3 regions of the Streptomyces flaveolus genome follow, and region 1 is predicted to be linked to each of the others. Evidence: riboswitches for the same ligand, from Rfam matches in the RefSeq annotation. Region 1 holds a riboswitch; each other region holds the start of a gene.
The links. A riboswitch is a leader RNA that binds a small molecule or an ion and turns the genes downstream of it on or off. The one in region 1 is predicted to bind cobalamin.

Region 1 (3,199 bases):
TCGGCGCGATCGCGAGGAGCAGCGAGTTGCGCAGCCCGGTCGTCGCGATGCGCTCGCGCAGGGCAGCCCAGCGCTCCGGCCAGGCCGCCCGGACGTCGTAGTGGTCGGGGTGCAGCACGCCCCGGGCGGTACGGGTCTTCTCCCAGGCCGGCAGCGGACCGTTCCGCTCGGCGAGGTCGGCGGACGTCTCGTACGCGGCGAGCATGATCCGCTCGGCGATGCGGGTGGACAGGTCCCTGGCCTCGGGGGAGTCGAAGGGCAGGCGCAGCTGGAAGAAGACGTCCTGCAGGCCCATCGCGCCGAGGCCGACCGGGCGCCAGCGGGCGTTGGACCGGCCCGCCTGCTCGGTCGGGTAGAAGTTGATGTCGACGACCCGGTCCAGGAAGGTGACGGCGGTGCGGACGGTGGCGTCCAGCCGTTCCCAGTCGATGTCGCCGCCGGTCACGAAGGCGCCCAGGTTGACCGACCCGAGGTTGCAGACCGCGGTCTCCCCGTCGTCGGTGACCTCCAGGATCTCCGTGCAGAGGTTGGAGGAGTGGACGGTGTGGCCCGGCTCGGCAGTCTGGTTGGCGGTGCGGTTGGCGGTGTCCTTGAAGGTCATCCAGCCGTTGCCGGTCTGCGCGAGGGTGCGCATCATGCGGCCGTACAGCTCACGGGCCGGGAGGGTCTTCCTGGCCAGGCCCTTCGCCTCGGCCTCCCGGTAGGCCGCGTCGAACTCCGCGCCCCACAGGTCGACCAGCTCCGGCACGTCCGAGGGCGAGAACAGCGACCAGGGTCCGTCCGCGTCCACCCGGCGCATGAACTCGTCCGGGATCCAGTGGGCGAGGTTCAGGTTGTGCGTGCGGCGGGCGTCCTCGCCCGTGTTGTCCCGCAGCTCCAGGAACTCCTCGATGTCGGCGTGCCAGGTCTCCAGGTAGACCGCCGCCGCGCCCTTGCGCCGGCCGCCCTGGTTCACCGCGGAGACCGAGGCGTCCAGCGTCTTCAGGAACGGGACGATGCCGTTGGAGTGCCCGTTGGTGCCGCGGATCAGCGAACCCCGGGCGCGCACGCGGGAGTAGGCGATGCCGATGCCGCCGGCGTGCTTGGAGAGGCGGGCGACCTGGTGGAGGCGGTCGTAGAGGGAGTCCAGCTCGTCCTTGGGGGAGTCGAGGAGGTAGCAGGACGACATCTGGGCGTGCCGGGTGCCGGAGTTGAAGAGGGTGGGGGAGGAGGGCAGGTAGTCCAGGCGGCTCATCAGCCCGTAGAGCGCGGCGACCTCGTCCACCGAGCGGAGTGTGTCGTCCTCCGCGAGCCCGGCGGCCACGCGCAGCAGGAAGTGCTGGGGGGTCTCGACGACCTTGCGGGTGAGCGGGTGCCGGAGCAGGTAGCGGCTGTACAGCGTGCGCAGCCCGAAGTAGCCGAAGCGGTCGTCGGCGGCCGGGTCGGTCAGCGCGTCCAGGCGGGCCGCGTGCAGCCGTACGAACCCGGCGGTGCGGTCGGCGATCAGTCCCTCGCGGTGGCCGGTGGCGACGGACTCGGTGAAGGAGGTGACGCCCTGGGAGGCGGCCTCGGCGCGGATGCCGATGGTCAGCAGCCGGGCGGCCAGCCGGGAGTAGACCGGGTCCTCCGAGATCAGGCCGGCCGCGGCCTCCGTGGCCAGCTCCCGCAGCTCCGCCTCGTCGGCCCGCGCGGACCGGCCGCGCAGTGCGGCGGCGGCGACCCGGCCGGGGTCGGCGTCGGGGAGGTCGGCGGTGAGGTCGGTCAGGGTCCGCAGCAGGGCGGCACCGGGTCCGTCGGCTTCCTCGGTCACGGGGGTCGCAGAAGCCGTCGCAGCGGACGCTGAGACCGGGTCGGCTGGCGCGATGGTCACGTGGGGCACTCCCTCGCTCGGCACGGGGCCAGGCGGAGGGCGGGGGCAGCTCACGAGCGCACGCGGCGTCGCGTCCACCGGCCCATTCCGCGAGGCCCGGACGTCATGGCACCCGGACCGGGACGGCCGGGCGCACTGTCGGCAGGTCCTCGGACTGAAGCCCGTGCGCGCTCACGCGGGTACGCGAACACACACAAGTACACCGTTGCGGGACAGTTCCGGATTCGCACCGGATTCCCCTGCGGCGACAGCGAGCATGAGCATACATCTTGTGCCGGGTTCCGCGAGCACCCCCAGATGTTGTGCCGCGCCGGTGTCAGAGCGTCAGTTGGTAGGTGAGCAGCGTGATGTCGTCGAGCTCCGGCAGCGGGTTCCAGTCGCGGTCGGGCGTGCGGGTGAAACCCAGGCGTTCGTAGAGCCGGTGGGCGGTGCGCATGGTCCGCTGGGTCGACAGCACGACGCGTGCGCAGCCCTCGACGGCCCGCGCGCGGTCGACACAGGACCGTACGAGGGCCTCGCCGACACCGCGTCCCCGCGCGTCGTGGGCGACGGCGAGCATGCGTATCTCGGCCTCGCCGGGCCGGGCGATGTCGGCCATGGGGCCGCCGGACGGCACGAAGGTCACGCCGCCGAGGACGCGGCCGTCCGCGGCGGCGACCAGGAGCTCCGCGGCGGCGGCCCGCTTGGCCGCGTTCCGCAGTTCGCCGAGGTAGGGGTCGCTCCCGCCGAAGTCGAGGAGGCCGTCGTGGAGATAGGCGTGGGCAGTGATGTCGCCGAGGGCCCCGTACTCGTCGGGTGACGCCGGCCGGATCGCGAAGTCCATGGGCCGAGTGTGCCCGACGGGCACGACGACGGGCCGCCGGATTTCTCCGACGGCCCGTCGCTCGCGGGGGATCAGTGCGAGGTGCCCGCGGTGGCCGGGGGCAGCTCCACCTGGACGCCGGGGTCGCCCGCGTCCGCCGTGTAGTCGCTCGGCCGGGTCTCGTCGATGCCGTCGGGTGCCTTGGCGGCCTTCAGGACGAACGTCAGGACCACGGTGACCAGGACGTTCAGCACGAACGCGGTGAGACCGATGTAGCCGATCTCGCCGATGCCCGGGATCTCCTTCGAGGAGCCGCCGAAGTGCGCCTGCGTCGGCGAGGCGACCCCGTACGCGGCGGCCGTGCCGTAGACCATGCCGACCGCCCAGCCGGCGAGCAGGGCCCAGCGGTGGAACCAGCGGGTGAACAGGCCGCCCACCAGGGCCGGGAAGGTCTGCAGGATCCAGATGCCGCCGAGCAGCTGGAAGTTGATCGCGACCGTCTTGTCCATCGTCAGGACGAAGACCAGGGCGCCCACCTTCACCAGCAG
Region 2 (3,199 bases), on a different contig from region 1:
CGTCACCGGGAGCAGGCGGGCGTGCCCGGAGCCGGTGAGGGCACGGGTGGCGTGCGGGAGGACGAGGCCGACGAAGCCGATCGCGCCGGCGCAGCTGACCAGGGCGGCGGTGAGGAGCGCGGTCAGGGAGAGAAGGACCAGGCGGGTGCGGGCGACCTGGACCCCGAGTCCGGCGGCGGCCTCGTCGCCGAAGGCGAACGCGTCGAGCGTACGGGCGTACCCGAGGCAGATGACGAGGACCACGGCCAGGGCGACGGCGCAGAGCAGTACCTGTCCCCAGTCGGCACCGGTGAGCGAGCCGAGCAGCCAGAAGAGCACGCCTCGGGTCGTCTCCGCGTCCGCCGAGGTGAGGACGATGAACGAGGTCAGCGCGGAGAACAGCTGCATGGCCGCCACCCCGGACAGCACGACCCAGTCGGTGCTGCCGCCGAGGGTGTGGCTGAGCAGCAGCACCAGGCCGAAGGAGAGCAGGGCCCCGAGGAAGGCGCCTGCCGACAGGGACACCGCTCCCCCGCCGACGCCCAGCACGACCACGGCGACCGCTCCCGTGGACGCGCCCGAGGAGACCCCGAGGACGAAGGGGTCGGCGAGCGGGTTGCGCAGCAGCGACTGCATGACCGTGCCGCACACCGCGAGTCCGGCCCCGCATACGGCGGCGAGCAGGGTGCGCGGCATCCGCAGGTTCCACACGATTCCGTCCCGCAGCGGCGCCAAGGTGCTCTCACCGAGGCCGAGATGGGCCGCGACGGCGGCCCACACGTCGCCGGTGGAGATGTCGGCCGGTCCGATCGTCACGGCCACGGCGATCGACGCGATCAGCGCCGCCAGGCCGCCGCCGGTCAGCAGCAGGCTGCGGGTGCTCACTTGGCGAGCCCGAAGTCGCGCAGCCCGGCCGCGACCTTCTCGATCCCCTCGATCGTCCGGACGGACGGATTCATCGCCTGCCCGCTGAGCAGGACGTACCGCTTCTTCCTCACCGCGGTGAGATTGCGGGTGGCGGGGTCGGTCTCCAGGAAGCGGATCTTCGCCTCGGCCGTCTCGGCGGTCTGCTGCTTTCGGGTCAGGTCGCCGATCACGATGACGTCGGGGTCGCGGTCGGCGACGGTCTCCCAGTTGATCTGGGGCCATTCGTCATGGGTGTCGGCGAAGGCGTTCTTCGCGCCGACCGCGCGGGTGATGGCGCCGGGCGCGCCGCAGCAGCCGGCCAGGTAGGGCGACTGGGAGTTGGCGAACCAGTACATGAGGGAGACGTCCGAGGCGCCCAGTCCCGCGGTGGCCGTGCTCACCCGCTGCCGCAGGTCCGCGACGAGCTTCTCGCCGCGCTCCTCGACGCCGAACACGCGGGCCAGGTCGCGTATCTCGCCGTAGACGGTTTCCAGGGTGAGCGGCTCGCTGCGCGATCCGTCGCCGCCGCTGTCGTTGTCCTTGCCCGCCGAGCAGTCGGACGGGGATACGTAGGTGGGCACGCCGAGCTTCTCGAACTGGTCGCGGGTGGCGACCCCGCCCTTGCCGAGGGTGGACACGAACGAGGCGGTGACGAGGTCGGGTTCGGCGTCCAGGACCTTCTCGAAGGAGGGGTTGTTGTCGGCGAGCCGGGGCACGGTCGCGTTCGCCTTCTCCAGGCCCTTCATCACCGGGTCGGTCCAGGTGGCCGTACCGGCCATGCGGTCGGCGAGGCCGAGGGAGAGCAGGATCTCGGTGGTGCCCTGGTTGAGGGATACGGCCCGCTTCGGGGCCGACTTCAGGGTGACCTTGTGGCCGCAGTTGTCGAGGGTGACCGGGTAGCCGGCGGCAGAGGTCCTCTCCGGCTTCGCGTCGTCGTCGCCGGAGGAGCCGCAGGCGGTGAGCAGCAGGGCGGACGAGAGGAGAAGGGCCGGAGTGCGGTGAAGGGCGGGGCTGCGGAGCACGGGCATGCCTTTGGGGTCGGGGCTCGTACGCGGAGCCTGGCCTACGGACGTTCCTCCACGCCGGGGTGCGGAGGTGCCAGCAGGTCTTCGGACTCGGGTTCGTCCGGTCGGGGCGCCTTCCCGGTCTCCCAGTGGCGTAGTGCCCCGCCCGTCCCCCTCACCGCTGCGCGTCAGTTCCGGATTCGCACCGGATTCCCTGGCCTCGGGTGTGGCTCGACTGGCCCGATGAGGCTATCAAGTCCGCCGTCGGGCCGGACCGTGCGATCGGTCACGGCGTGAAAGGGGTACCGAAGAACCGCATGTTCGCCGCCCGCGACTCGGTGCAGTCGACGAGCTCGTCGACGCTCCCTGGATCACCGCCCCGTCGTCGAACCCTCGCCCGGCGTCTGCCCCGGCCTGCCCGGACGGCCACGGATCGCGCACACCACCGGGGGCTGGCCATGTCGGAGGCGCCGCCCCCGGCCCCTCCCGGGACGAAGCGCGCGGCGACGAAGCTGCCCGCCCCGGAGAACGACGTGCCCGACTCCGACCTGACGATCCCGCCCCGGCTGGTCGTCCGGGGCAGCACGACACCGGAGGTGCGGGTCCGAGCAGGAGCTCACGCTGCGGCGCGTGAGCGTCCGGTCGAGGGACGGAACTCCTCGGTCCAGCCTCACGGCGTTCGTACGGGCGGGCTCCCGGCCTTTCGCTGTTCCGGCTCCCCGCCTTCGTCGGTGCCCGCCCCCGATGCCTTCACCAGCACCTCCCCGGCCGCCGTACGGACGTACAGCACCGACCGCCCGGACCTTCGCCGCTGCACCAGGCCCGCCTCCAGCAGCACCCGCAGATGCCCGCCCACCGATCCCAGGCCCCTCCCGGTGACGGCGACCAGCTGGGTCGTACTCATGGGAGTCCCGAGCAGCACCAGCAGTCCCGCCCGCGCGGTACCCATGAGCGCCCCGAGGGCGGCCGGTACCGGCCGGCGGTCGTGGTCGTCGGCCAGCACGCCGAGACACGGGTAGACGACGGCGTACCGTTCCTGCCCCTCCCACGACACCCAACTGGTCCTCGGCGTGACCGGCATGAACAGCAGGTCGGCCCCCGCGGCGATCTCCCGTGGCGGACGGGCGTTCGGGTTGACCTGGAGGCGGCTCTCCCCGATCCACCGCGCCCCCGGCTTCAGCGAGTCCAGCACGGCCGCCCAGCCGCCCTGGCTCACCTGCGCCATGCGGGCGACCATGTCGGCCTCCAGGATGCGCCGCCGGCGCTCCCAGTACGGCCGTACGGTCTCGTCCCAGACGTACGTCAGGAGC
Region 3 (3,199 bases), on a different contig from region 1:
TGGGCAAGGGCCTGACCGACCTCCAGCCGCAGCAGGGCTTCGCCGCCCAGACCAGCGCCGCCACGGTCATCCTGGCCTCCTCCCACCTCGGCTTCTCCCTCTCCACCACGCACTCGGTCTCCGGCTCGGTCATGGGCGCGGGCCTCGGCCGCAAGGGCGGCGTGGTCCGCTGGTCCACGGCCACCCGCATGTTCGTCGCCTGGGGCCTGACCCTGCCGGCCGCGGCCCTGGTCGCCGCGCTCGCCGAGTGGGTCTGCGGCTTCGGTGACTGGGGCACGGCGCTCGTCGCGGTCTTCCTGGTCGCCTCCAGCTTCGCGATCTGGCGGATCTCCCGGCGCGAGGTCGTCGACCACACCAACGTCAACGGCGACGACGCGCCGGAGCCCGAGCCGGCCGGCGTGGTGACCACGGCGATCGCCGCCGTGACCCCGCCCCCGGCGGGCGTGAGCGAGGAGCTCACCGCCACCGTCGCGGCCCCGCCCGCCGGCGCCGACACCAAGACCCCGTCGGCCGTCACCACCGTCTGAGCCCGCGTCCGGGTACGAAGGAAGAGAACCGCCATGACAATCGACTGGGCAGCCCTCGGCTCCGTCTTCGGGGTCAGTCTCGTGGCCACCGTGGCTCTGGTGGCCCTGTTCACCCTCGGCATCGTCGGCCTCTCCCGCCAGGAGCGGGCCACCGCCCAGGGCGGCTCCGCGGTGCTCGCGGTCACCGGCGCCTACGCCTGCTTCGCGGCCTGCGCGGCGGCGGTGGCGTACGGGATCTATCTGATCGTCGCCTGACCGGCAGGGCGCACACCGTGCGCGGGGCGCGGGACGGACTCCACCGTCCCGCGCCCCGCTGCTTTTTCCGTGCCGGCGCACACCACCCGTGTGTGGGCCTTCGCACACTCCCCCGCCGCAGGTCAACAGCAAGTTGACGGGTGTTCGCGGGCCGTGGTGGACTGCCGGAGCCATTACGGCGGCAGGAGAGGAAGCCGGTGCGAGTCCGGCGCGGTCCCGCCACTGTCACCGGGGCAGTACGCACGTACGGCCCCGGGAGCCAGGAACTCTCACCGCCGATTTCGTCGAACCAGGGCGTGGACACCCTGAGTGAGGACATATCGCCATGCGCGGCTGCCGTTCCGGGCTCACCAGAGACGCACTTCCGCTGTCCCTTCCCACGGCCGGCTGAGCCGTGCGCGCCGAACGCGTCTTCGCGTACGGCGCCGCCGCCGGCCTTCTCGGCGACCTCCTCCTCGGCGATCCGCGCCGCGGACACCCGGTCGCCGCGTTCGGCCGTGCCGCCGGTGCCGTGGAACGGGTGCTGTGGCGTGACCACCGCGGCTGGGGCGCGCTGCACACCGCCGTGTGCGCCGGTGGCGCCGTCGTCCTCGGAACCGCCGCCACCCGCGCCGTCCGCCGCTCCCCCGCCGCCTTGGTCGCACTGACCGGCGCCGCCGCCTGGGCCGTCGTGGGCGGGACCTCGCTGGCCCGGGAGGCCCGCGCCGTCGGACGGGCGCTGGAGGCCGGGGACGTCGAGGCGGCCCGGGCCCGGCTGCCGCATCTGTGCGGACGGGACCCGCAGGCGCTGGACGCCGACGGGATCGCCCGGGCCGTCGTGGAGTCCGTCGCCGAGAACACCTCCGACGCGGTCGTGGGCGCCCTGGTGTGGGGCGCCGTGGCGGGAGTGCCGGGGCTGCTCGGCTTCCGGGCCGTGAACACGCTGGACGCCATGGTCGGCCACAAGTCCCCCAGGTACCGCCGCTACGGCTGGGCCTCGGCCCGCCTCGACGACCTCGCGGGCTGGCCGGGCGCCCGCCTGACCGCCGCCTTGACCACCGTGGCCGGCGGCGACCCCCGGGGCGCCGTGCGGGCCTGGCGTGCCGACGCCGCGCGGCACCCGAGCCCCAACGCCGGGCCCGTGGAGGCGTCCTTCGCGGGCGCCCTGGGCGTGCGGCTCGGCGGGACGCTCTCGTACGGCGGCCGGGTCGAACACCGGCCGGTGCTCAACGGGGCGGCGGGACGCGCCGTCCGGGCCGGATCCGGCGACATCGAGCGGGCCGTACGGCTGTCCCGGCGCGTGGGCTGGCTGGCGCTGGGCGTGTGCGCGGGCGCGCGGCTGCTCGTCCGCGGGGTCAGCAGGAAGGGACGTACGTCATGAACGGTGGCCTCCTCGTCGCCGGCACCACCTCCGACGCCGGCAAGAGCGTCGTCACCGCCGGGATCTGCCGCTGGCTGGTGCGCCGGGGCGTCAAGGTCGCGCCCTTCAAGGCGCAGAACATGTCGCTCAACTCCTTCGTCACCCGCGAGGGCGCCGAGATCGGGCGGGCGCAGGCCATGCAGGCGCAGGCGTGCCGCGTCGAGCCGACCGCGCTGATGAACCCGGTGCTGCTCAAGCCGGGCGGCGAGCAGAGCAGCCAGGTCGTGCTGCTCGGCAAGCCGGTCGGGGAGATGAGCGCCCGCGGCTACCACGGCGGGCGGCAGCGGCAGTTGCTCGGCACGGTGCTCGACTGCCTGGCCGAGCTGCGGGGCACGTACGACGCGGTGATCTGCGAGGGGGCGGGCAGTCCGGCCGAGATCAACCTGCGCCGCACGGACATCGTGAACATGGGGATCGCCCGGGGCGCCGGGCTCCCGGTCCTCGTCGTCGGCGACATCGACCGCGGGGGCGTCTTCGCGTCCTTCTTCGGCACGGTGGCGCTGCTGTCGCCCGAGGACCAGGCGCTGGTCGCCGGGTTCCTCGTCAACAAGTTCCGGGGCGACGTGTCACTGCTGGAGCCCGGCATCGACATGCTCCGGGGCCTCACCGGGCGGCGGACGTACGGCGTGCTGCCCTTCCGGCACGGGCTCGGGATCGACGAGGAGGACGGGCTGAGGGTCTCGCTGCGCGGGACGGTGCGGGAGTCCGTGGTCGCGCCGCCGGTCGGCGAGGACGTGCTGCGGGTCGCCGTCTGCGCGGTCCCGCTGATGTCCAACTTCACGGACGTCGACGCGCTGGCCGCCGAACCCGGTGTCGTGGTGCGGTTCGTGGACCGGCCGGAGGAGCTGGCCGACGCCGACCTGGTGATCGTGCCGGGGACGCGCGGGACGGTACGGGCGTTGGAGTGGCTGCGGGAGCGGGGGCTCGCGGAGGCGATCGCGCGCCGGGTCGCCGAGGGCCGGCCCGTGCTCGGCGTCTGCGGTGGCTTCCAGCTCCTCGGCGAGCACATCGAGGACGA

Region 2: another riboswitch for cobalamin. It lies ahead of ACIRG6_RS07905 (ABC transporter substrate-binding protein); the one in region 1 lies ahead of ACIRG6_RS10465 (ribonucleoside-diphosphate reductase subunit alpha).
Region 3: another riboswitch for cobalamin. It lies ahead of ACIRG6_RS32145 (cobalamin biosynthesis protein); the one in region 1 lies ahead of ACIRG6_RS10465 (ribonucleoside-diphosphate reductase subunit alpha).

What each region holds. Positions count from the first base shown of each region.
Region 1 is NZ_JBIWKU010000003.1:206,691-209,889, reverse strand. Features, by position in the region: gene ACIRG6_RS10465 (ribonucleoside-diphosphate reductase subunit alpha) at 1-1,849, opposite strand, end outside; cobalamin riboswitch at 1,973-2,113, opposite strand; gene ACIRG6_RS10460 (GNAT family N-acetyltransferase) at 2,166-2,672, opposite strand; gene mctP (monocarboxylate uptake permease MctP) at 2,744-3,199, opposite strand, start outside.
Region 2 is NZ_JBIWKU010000002.1:566,733-569,931, forward strand. Features, by position in the region: gene ACIRG6_RS07900 (FecCD family ABC transporter permease) at 1-864, opposite strand, end outside; gene ACIRG6_RS07905 (ABC transporter substrate-binding protein) at 861-1,913, opposite strand; cobalamin riboswitch at 1,969-2,144, opposite strand; gene ACIRG6_RS07910 (ArsR/SmtB family transcription factor) at 2,560-3,199, opposite strand, start outside.
Region 3 is NZ_JBIWKU010000013.1:179,760-182,958, reverse strand. Features, by position in the region: gene ACIRG6_RS32155 (inorganic phosphate transporter) at 1-527, shown strand, start outside; gene ACIRG6_RS32150 (hypothetical protein) at 561-782, shown strand; cobalamin riboswitch at 923-1,070, shown strand; gene ACIRG6_RS32145 (cobalamin biosynthesis protein) at 1,177-2,142, shown strand; gene ACIRG6_RS32140 (cobyric acid synthase) at 2,139-3,199, shown strand, end outside.